2 regions of the Streptomyces sp. CNP082 genome follow, and region 2 is predicted to be linked to the other one. Evidence: predicted binding sites of a transcription regulator. Region 2 holds the regulator's gene; the other holds the start of a gene.
The links. Region 2 encodes HspR, which represses chaperone genes until heat shock. Its sites were predicted from a motif close to TTGAGNNNNNNNNNCTCAA; they were not measured.

Region 1 (5,013 bases), on a different contig from region 2:
CTCCGGGTCGTCCGACTCCCAGTCCTCGAAGACCAGTTCCACGCTCGACGGCAACTCGATCTCCGGCCCGGCCTCCTTTGGCCCCCCGCCCGACGGCGACGCCGCCGGGCTGCTCTCCGCGCCCTCGATCTTGTCGTCCGACGACGACGAGTCGTCGCCCCCGCACGCGGAGACCAGCAGGGTCGCGGCGGCCAGCGCCGCCAGGGTGGCTGAACGGAAGCGGCTGACCACGTCGACTCCAGCAACGGCTCGGGGACCTTGAGTAAGACGACGCTACCAACGCACGAGCGGTTCCTGCACACGCGATCCCCGGCACGCCGAACGGCCCCTCCCGGGTGGGTGGTCGGGAGGGGCCGTGCCTTCGGGGACGGAGGCGGCGGTACGGGGTCAGGCGGCCACGGGAAGCTCCTGGCCGCCGGCCGGGGCCGCGGCGCCGGCCGGGGTCAGGGCCAGGGACAGGACCTGGCGGACGTCGGAGACCGGGTGGACCTCCAGCTTCTGAAGGACCTCCGCCGGCACGTCGTCCAGGTCGGGCTCGTTGCGCTTCGGGATGATCACCGTGGTGACCCCCGCCCGGTGCGCCGCCAGCAGCTTCTGCTTCACGCCGCCGATCGGCAGCACCCGGCCCGTCAGCGACACCTCACCGGTCATCGCCACGTCCGTGCGCACCTGCCGCCCGCTGAGCAGCGACGCCAGCGCCGTCGTCATCGTGACGCCCGCGCTCGGCCCGTCCTTCGGGACCGCGCCCGCCGGTACGTGCAGGTGGATGCCCCGGTCCTTCAGGTCGCCCACCGGCAGCTCCAGCTCCGCGCCGCGCGAGCGCAGGAAGGACAGCGCGATGTGCGCCGACTCCTTCATCACGTCGCCGAGCTGCCCCGTGAGGGTCAGCCCGGAGGCGCCCGACTCGGGGTCGGCCAGCGACGCCTCGATGTACAGCACGTCGCCGCCGGCGCCCGTCACCGCCAGGCCCGTCGCCACGCCGGGGACCGCCGTGCGGCGCTCCGCGGGGTCGGTGGCGGACTCCGGGGTGTGGTGCGGACGGCCGATCAGCGGGCGGAGCTGGTCGACGCCGACCGGGTACGGCAGCTTCGCGTCGCCCAGTTCGTGCTGCGCCGCGATCTTGCGGAGCAGCCTGGCGAGCGCGCGCTCCAGGTTCCGTACGCCCGCCTCGCGGGTGTACTCGCCGGCCAGCTTGCGCAGCGCCTCGTCCTCGACGGCGACCTCGCCGGGCTCCAGGCCCGCGCGCTCCAACTGCCGCGGCAGCAGGTGGTCGCGGGCGATGGTGACCTTCTCGTCCTCGGTGTAGCCGTCGAGGCGGACCAGTTCCATCCGGTCCAGCAGCGCCTCGGGGATGGCTTCGAGGACGTTGGCGGTGGCCAGGAAGACCACGTCGGACAGGTCCAGCTCGACTTCGAGGTAGTGGTCGCGGAACGTGTGGTTCTGCGCCGGGTCCAGGACCTCCAGCAGGGCCGCGGCGGGGTCGCCGCGGAAGTCGGAGCCGACCTTGTCGATCTCGTCCAGCAGCACGACCGGGTTCATCGAACCGGCTTCCTTGACGGCCCGTACGACCCGGCCGGGCAGCGCGCCGACGTACGTGCGCCGGTGGCCGCGGATCTCCGCCTCGTCGCGGACGCCGCCGAGCGCGACCCGTACGAACTTCCGGCCCATGGCCCGCGCCACGGACTCGCCCAGCGACGTCTTGCCGACGCCGGGCGGGCCGACGAGCGCGAGCACCGCGCCGCCGCGCCGGCCGCCGACGAGGCCCAGGCCCCGCTCCGCGCGGCGCTTGCGCACGGCCAGGTACTCGGTGATGCGCTCCTTGACGTCCTCCAGGCCCGCGTGGTCGGCGTCCAGGATCTCCTTGGCGCCGGTGATGTCGTACGCGTCCTCGGTGCGCTCGTTCCACGGCATCTCCAGGACGGTGTCGAGCCACGTCCTGATCCAGCCGTTCTCCGGCGAGGCGTCGGAGGCGCGCTCCAGCTTGTCGACCTCCTTCAGGGCCGCCTCGCGGACCTTCTCGGGCAGGTCGGCGCCCTCGACCCGGGCGCGGTAGTCGTCGGACTCCTCGCCGTCGGGCTCGCCGTTCAGCTCGCGCAGCTCCTTGCGTACGGCCTCCAGTTGGCGCCGCAGCAGGAACTCGCGCTGCTGCTTGTCGACGCCCTCCTGGACGTCCTTCGCGATGGACTCGGCGACGTCCTGCTCCGCCAGGTGCTCCTTCAGCCACTGCGTGGCCAGCTTGAGCCGGGCCACCGGGTCGGCGGTCTCCAGCAGCTCCACGCGCTGCTCGGTGCTGAGGAACGGCGAGTAGCCCGAGTTGTCGGCGAGCTGGCCGACGTCGTCGATCTGCTGCACGCGGTCCACGACCTGCCAGGCGCCACGCTTGCGCAGCCAGTCGGTGGCGACCGCCTTGTACTCCTTCATCAGCTCGGTGACGGCGCCGGGAACAGGGTCCGGTACGGACTCCTCGATCTCCGTGCCCTCCACCCACAGCGCGGCCCCGGGGCCGGTCGTGCCGGCACCGATACGGATCCGGGCGACGCCGCGGATCAGCGCACCGGGGTCGCCGTCGGCAAGCCTGCCGACCTGCTCGACACGGCCGAGGACACCGGTGCCCACGTACGTGCCGTCAACCCGTGGGACGAGCAGCACCCTGGGCTTGTGTCCGCTGCCGCGCGCCGCGGCCTGCGCGGCCTCGACCGCGGCCCGCACCTCGCGGTCCGAGAGGTCGAGCGGCACGACCATGCCGGGGAGCACGACTGCGTAGTCGGAGGAGTCCGAGGAGTCGAGCGGCAGGACGGGCAGGGCCAGCGGCGTATTCGAGCGGGACTCAGTAGCCATTGATCTCCCCTTCGGCATGCAAGTTGAGTTACGTGGGCTCAACCCGGGAGGGTGCCGCGATGTTCCCGGCCGTCTGTTCGCTGTGAGCGATCGGGCAGGATCGGGCAGGATGGGGGCCATGAGCAGCGACGACGAGACGGCGCGCGCCGTGACGGTCGACCGCAGGTCCGGCCCGTACGGAGAGGTCGTGCTGCGCCGGCGCGGCGCCCACCACGAGATCATCGCGAACGGCGTCTTCCTCATGGACACCTCCGACGGCCGCTCCGAGCGGCTGCTGATCCGGGCCGCGGCGCAGGCGCTGGACGGGACCACGGCGGCACCGGCGGTGCTGATCGGCGGGCTCGGCGTGGGCTTCTCGCTCGCCGAGGCGGCGGCGGACGCGCGCTGGGGGCGGATCACGGTCGTCGAGCGTGAACCGGCGGTCATCGAGTGGCACACGCGCCCGGCGGCCGGCCAGCCCGGCCCGGCGGAGGGCACGAAGCCCGGCTCGGCCGACGGCCCCGCCACCAGCCCGGCAGACGGCTCGCCAGGCGGCGCGGCAGAGGCCCCGGCTGACGGCTCTGCGGGCGCCCCGGCTGACGGCCCCGCGGCGGGCCCGGCTGACGGCTCTGCGGGCGGCCCGGCTGACAGCCCGCCCCTCGCCCGCCTCAGCGGCGCGGCCCTCGCCGACCCCCGCGTCGAGCTCGTCGAGGCCGATCTCCTGGACCACCTCGCCACCGCCTCCGGCCCGTACGACGCCGTCTGCCTCGACATCGACAACGGCCCCGACTGGACCGTCACCGACGGCAACTCCGGCCTCTACGCCCCCGCCGGCCTCGCCGCCTGCCGCGACCGCCTCGCCCCCGGCGGCGTCCTCGCCGTCTGGTCCGCCCGCCCCTCCCCCGCCTTCGAGGCCGCGCTGCGCACCGCCGGCTTCACGGACGTACGCACGGAGGAGATCCCGGTACGCCGCGGCGTACCCGACGCCGTCCACCTCGCCGTCCGCCCGCGCCGGCCCGCGTCCACGGCGCGGCCCACAACGCGGCCGGGGGCTCTTCGTTCCCCGTAGCCGAGGCGCGTCACCTCCCCATACGCTGCTAGCTGAAGCGGAGGGCCTACGGCCTACGGGGAAGAGACGGCGAGGGCCACGAACACATGGCAGACAGACAAGCCCTGAACGGCCGCGCTGACCACGCGGCCGCAGTGACTCCCGGCGCCCAGCGAAGAGTGCTGGTCGTCGAGGACGACCCCACGATCGGGCAGGCGATATCGGCGCGGCTGCGCGCCGAGGGCTTCCAGGTACGGACGGCGGGCGACGGCCCCGCCGCGGTGGCGACCGCGGCGGAATGGGGGCCTGACCTGCTCGTGCTCGACGTGATGCTGCCCGGCTTCGACGGGCTGGAGGTGTGCCGCCGGGTGCAGGCCGAGCGGCTCGTACCGGTGCTGATGCTGACCGCGCGGGACGACGAGACGGACATGCTCGTCGGCCTCGGCGTCGGCGCCGACGACTACATGACCAAACCCTTCTCCATGCGGGAGCTGGCCGCGCGGGTGCACGTCCTGCTGCGCCGCGTGGAGAGAGCCACGCTGGCGGCGGGCGCCGCCCGGGACGACACGCTGCGCCTGGGTGAGCTGGAGATCGACCACACCGAGCGGCGGGTGCGGGTCGGCGGGGACGACGTCCATCTGACGCCGACGGAGTTCGAGCTGCTGGCGTGCCTGGCCAACCAGCCGCGGGCGGTGCTCTCCCGCGAGCAGCTCCTGGTGGAGGTCTGGGAGTGGGAGGACGCCTCGGGGACGCGCACCGTCGACAGCCACATCAAGGCGCTGCGCCGCAAGATAGGCGCAGAGCGGATCCGTACGGTCCACGGCGTGGGATACGCGCTGGAGACCCCCGTCACATGACGGTGCCGGACGGCGGCGCGGGAACCGGGTTCTGGCGCCGGGTGTGGGACGCGCTGCGCCCGCTGGATCCGGTGCGGTCGGTCAACGCCGCGCTGGGTGCGCTGGTCATCGGCTCGGTGGTGATCGCCACCGGCCTGGTGTGGGTGGCGATCCGCTCGTCCACCGAGGTCCGGCTGATCACGGTCTTCTCGCTCATCGCGTCGCTGCTGATCACCCAGTTCGTGGGCCAGCGGCTGACGTCGCCGCTGGTGCAGATGACCGCGGTCACCCGCGCCATGGCCCACGGCGACT
Region 2 (5,013 bases):
CCAACGGCATCATGCACGTCGCCGCGAAGGACCTCGGCACGGGCAAGGAGCAGAAGATGACCGTCACCGGCGGCTCCGCGCTGCCGAAGGACGACATCGAGCGCATGATGCGCGACGCCGAGCAGTACGCGGAGGAGGACCACAAGCGCCGCGAGGCGGCCGAGACCCGCAACCAGGGCGAGCAGGTCGTCTACACCACCGAGAAGTTCCTCCAGGACAACGAGGACAAGGTGCCCGGCGACGTGAAGTCCGAGGTCGAGGCCGCGGTCGCCGACCTCAAGGAGGCGCTGAAGGGCGAGGACGCCGCGGCGATCCGCGAGGCGACCGAGAAGGCCGCCGCCACCAGCCAGAAGCTCGGCCAGGCGCTCTACGCCGACGCCCAGCCGTCCGGCGGCGCGGCACCCGGCGGCGAAGGCGCGCAGCAGGCGCAGCAGGGCGCGCCCGCCGGCGCCGACGACGACGTCGTCGACGCCGAGATCGTGGACGACGACAAGCCCAAGGACGGTGCGGCGTGACGGAGGAGACCCCGGGCTTCGAGGAGAAGCCCGACGTCCCCACCGACGCGAAGACAGCGGAGGCACAGCAGGGCGGCCCGGACGGACCCGCCGGCGCACGGCGCGCCGGGGGAGCCGGGCCGGGTGCCCCCGCCGGGAGTGGGGACGCGAGCCCCCTTTCGGGCCGTCTGGACGAGGCCCGCAGGGCGCTCGACGAGCGGACGAAGGACCTGCAGCGGCTGCAGGCGGAGTACCAGAACTACCGCCGGCGGGTGGAGCGGGACCGGGTCACGGTCAAGGAGATCGCGAACGCGAACCTGCTCACCGAGCTGCTGCCGGTGCTCGACGACATCGGCCGGGCCCGGGACCACGACGAGCTGGTCGGCGGCTTCAAGTCGGTCGCCGAGTCGCTGGAGAACGTCGTGGCCAAGATGGGCCTGATGCAGTTCGGCAAGGAGGGCGAGCCCTTCGACCCGCTGATCCACGAGGCGCTGATGCACAGCTACTCGCCGGATGTGACCGAGACGACGTGCGTGCAGATTCTCCAGCCTGGGTATCGGATCGGCGAGCGTACGATCCGCCCCGCGCGGGTCGCCGTGGCGGAACCGCAGCCGGGAGCCTCGGCGTCGCAGGGCGCGGAGGGCGAGAAGGCGGACGGCAAGCAGGCCGATGCGGAGGACGGCGGACCGGAGTCCGCCGGTGCCGCGGACGCCGCGGGGCCGGACGCTGCCGGACCCGCCCAGGGCGAGTCCGGCAGGGGGGAGACGGACAGCGGTGGCCCGGACGAGGGGTGACGCCGTAGCAGCCGCCGAGGGACGAGAGGAGGGACGCCGGGAATGAGCACCAAGGACTTCATCGAGAAGGACTACTACAAGGTTCTCGGCGTCCCGAAGGACGCCACCGAGGCCGAGATCAAGAAGGCGTACCGCAAGCTGGCCCGGCAGTACCACCCGGATGCCAACAAGGGCGACGCCGCGGCCGAGGAGCGCTTCAAGGAGGTCTCCGAGGCCAACGACGTGCTCGGCGACCCCCAGCGGCGCAAGGAGTACGACGAGGCGCGCACCCTCTTCGGCAACGGCGGCTTCCGCCCGGGCCCCGGCGCGGGCGGCGGCGGCTCGTTCAACTTCGACCTCGGCGACCTCTTCGGGGGCTCGGGCCCGGGCGGCGCCGGCGGCGGCGGCGGGCAGACCACCACCTCCGGCGGCTTCGGCGGCGGCCTCGGCGACGTCTTCGGCGGGCTGTTCAACCGCGGCGGCGGGCGTACGCAGCCGCGCCGCGGCCAGGACATCGAGTCGGAGGTCACGCTCAGCTTCACGGAGGCCATCGAGGGCGCCACGGTCCCGCTGCGGATGTCCTCGTCGGCCCCCTGCAAGACGTGCGCCGGCACGGGCGACAAGAACGGCTCCCCGCGGGTCTGCCCGACCTGCGTGGGCACCGGCCAGGTCTCCCGCGGCGGCGGTGGCGGCTTCTCGCTGACCGACCCGTGCGTGGACTGCAAGGGCCGCGGGCTCATCGCCCAGGACCCCTGCGACGTCTGCAAGGGCAGCGGCCGGGCCAAGTCGTCCCGCACGATGCAGGTCCGCATCCCCGCGGGGGTGCAGGACGGGCAGCGGATACGGTTGCGCGGCAAGGGCGGCCCGGGCGAACGCGGCGGCCCCGGCGGCGACCTGTACGTCGTCGTGCACGTGGACGGCCACCCCGTCTTCGGCCGCAAGGGCGACAACCTGCTGGTGACCGTCCCCGTCTCGTTCCCGGAGGCGGCCCTCGGCGCGGACATCACGGTGCCCACGCTCGGCGGCCCGCCGGTCACCCTGAAGCTGCCCCCGGGCACGCCCAACGGACGTACGATGCGCGCCCGCGGCAAGGGCGCCGTCCGCAAGGACGGCACGCGCGGGGACCTGCTCGTCACCGTCGAGGTGGCGGTGCCGAAGGAGACGGACGGCACCGCGCGCGAGTCGCTGGAGTCGTACCGGGAGGCGACCGCGGGCGAGAACCCGCGCGCGGAGCTGTTCAAGGCCGCGAAGGGAGCTTGACGACGATGAACGGCACAAACGGCGGACGCGGCGCCCGCGGGCGCAATCCGTACGAGCTGACCGAGGAGACGCCGGTCTACGTCATCTCCGTAGCCGCCGAACTCTCGGGCCTGCACCCGCAGACCCTCCGCCAGTACGACCGCCTCGGCCTGGTCTCCCCGGACCGCGCGGCCGGGCGCGGCCGGCGGTACTCGGCGCGGGACATCGCGCTGCTGCGGCAGGTGCAGGCGCTGAGCCAGGACGAGGGCATCAACCTGGCCGGTATCAAGCGGATCATCGAGCTGGAGACGCAGGTCGCGGCGCTGCAGGCGAAGGTGGCGGAGCTGACGGACGCGGTGGACGGCGCGGCGTCGGCGATGGCGCAGCGGGAGGCGCAGGTGCATGCGTCGTACCGGCGGGATCTGGTGCCGTATCAGCAGGTGCAGCAGACGAGTGCGCTGGTGGTGTGGAAGCCGAAGAAGAAGCGGGGCTGAGGGGCTGGGCTGGGCCTGCGGCTCAGTCGGCGAGGTACGTGACCTCCACGTGGGGCGGGAGCCCGGCGTGGAGGTTTCGCATGTTCGGCCGCAGGGAGACCTGCTCCAGTAGGTCGAGTCCGGCGAGCGGGGAGAGGTCGAGCGGGCTGTCCGAGGGCAGGTCGAGTACGAGGCGGTCGAGCCGGGGGAAGAGCTGCGGGAGCCGGGCCAGGTCGTATTCGCCGGCCGGCCGGTCGTCGATCAGGCCGAGGAACCCGACGCCCGGCAGCGCGGCGTCGGCGGGCGCGACGGCCAGCAGGTCGGGCCGGGACCGCAGCGCGTCGAGCCTGGGCAGCGCGGCCAGCGCCGGCCAGTCGTCCGCGGCGGCGTCGTGCCGCCAACCGAGATAGAGGTTGGCTAGCTGGGGGTGCCTGGCCAGGGGGCGCAGCCCGGAGGTGCGGGCGGTCAGCAGGTTGAGAACCTCCAGCTCCAGCAGCGGGGGCAGCGCGTCGAGATCGAGCAGGCGGGTCCGGTCCGGCGACAGGGAAAGGACTTCCAGCCGCGGCAGTGCGTGGAGAAGCCCGGGGGCGCCGTCCGCGAGCCCCGGTACCCCGTCCAGGATGAGAGTGCGTAGCGGCAGGCCGGCGAGGGCCGAGGCGTACTGCAGGCCGAGGCACTCGGTGAGCCGCAGGTCACGCAGCTCATGCTGGTCGCGCAGGAAGTCCAGGTCTCCCAGGGCGTGCTGGTTGCGGATAATCAGCTTGGTGAGCCGGAACGTGGCGAGCACTTCGCGCAGCTCGAAGGGGTCGAGTGGGCCGCCGCGTACGTCGACCATCGGGCGGCCTCCGAGTCTGCGCAGGGCCTCTAGCTCGGCGTCGGAGGTGACGGTGAAGTACAGCCCCTCCGGATCGAGCCGGGCGATGACCTCGTCGGCGTACTCCTCGGTGTCGAAACGCTGCCAGGCCCAGGCGAGTTGCCGGCGCACTGAGAGCGAAGGGTGGGTGGCGTAGCGGGCGAGGAACGCGGTGGCACGGTCCGAGTCCACATGGCTCGCGGCGACGGCGACGAGATCCGGTACGTCTGTCTCCTCGGGGCCGGGCAGCAGGTCCAGCACCAGCGGCCCCGCCGCGCCCAGCGCCCGCGCCTCCATGGACGTCCTCGGTGGTATCAGCGCCCGCGTCTCCCGCTCCACCGCCTCCCGTACCGCCGGCGCCAACTCCGCCGCGTGTTCCAGGCACGCCGCGGCCAGCAGGCGGATGCGTACCCCCTCCACCCCCTCCCGCGTCTGGGCCGCCGTCAGCAGCTCCCGCAGGATCTCCTCGCGCTCCCGCGGGCGGGCCTGCGCCACCGCCATGCGGATGACGTCCTCCCACTGGTCGTCCGCCGCGTGTGTAGCCAGCACGCCGATGTCGCCCTCCTCCACCGCCGCGCGGGCGCCCAGGTAGTCCTGGAACGTGCGGTGGACGAAGTCGACGGCGCCCGGGCCCGGTTCGCGGAGCAGGCCGCTGCGGTCGCGGAAGTGCTCCAGTACGGCCGCCGCGTCGCCGAGGGCGGCTACCTCCGGGACTGCGGGCAGGGCGGCGGCGACGATGCTTTCGGCGCGGGTGCGGTCCAGCTCCGTGCGGCCGTTGCGGATCAGCCAGTACGCGAGCCGTTGCAGCACCTGGAGCTGGGGCTCCTCACGCAGGTCGGGGACGGCCATGTCGCGTTCGCGGTCGCGGCGGGTGAGCAGCATCGACAGGGCGGCCTCGTACAGCTCCTTGCGCCCGCGCGGGAGGTAGCCGCGGCGGGCGCGGTTCAGGGCGCACATCAGGCCGCACATGAGCGGGTTGGTGGCCAGCCGGCTGAGGTCTGAGGTGTGCCGTACGGCGGCGGTGAGCTGCTCTTCGTACGCCGTGAGCTGCGCCTCGTCCGCCGCGGGGGCGCCGGTGCGTACGGCGGCGTGCCAGCGGGCGATGAAGCGGGCGAGGTCGGCGGGGCGCATGGGGGCCAGCGCCAGCTCGGTGAAGCCCTCGGCGGCGAGCCAGTCCGCGC

Region 1: lon (endopeptidase La) is a predicted target of HspR. The motif match lies at 2,862-2,880, and genes of this name have one in related genera.

What each region holds. Positions count from the first base shown of each region.
Region 1 is NZ_JCANSZ010000049.1:24,366-29,378, reverse strand. It holds gene B124_RS29150 (hypothetical protein) at 1-231, opposite strand, end outside; gene lon (endopeptidase La) at 388-2,838, opposite strand; gene B124_RS29140 (spermidine synthase family protein) at 2,957-3,886, shown strand; gene B124_RS29135 (response regulator transcription factor) at 3,973-4,722, shown strand; gene B124_RS29130 (sensor histidine kinase) at 4,719-5,013, shown strand, end outside.
Region 2 is NZ_JCANSZ010000040.1:34,354-39,366, reverse strand. It holds gene dnaK (molecular chaperone DnaK) at 1-515, shown strand, start outside; gene grpE (nucleotide exchange factor GrpE) at 512-1,288, shown strand; gene dnaJ (molecular chaperone DnaJ) at 1,331-2,527, shown strand; gene B124_RS26575 (heat shock protein transcriptional repressor HspR) at 2,533-3,000, shown strand; gene B124_RS26570 (NACHT domain-containing protein) at 3,023-5,013, opposite strand, start outside.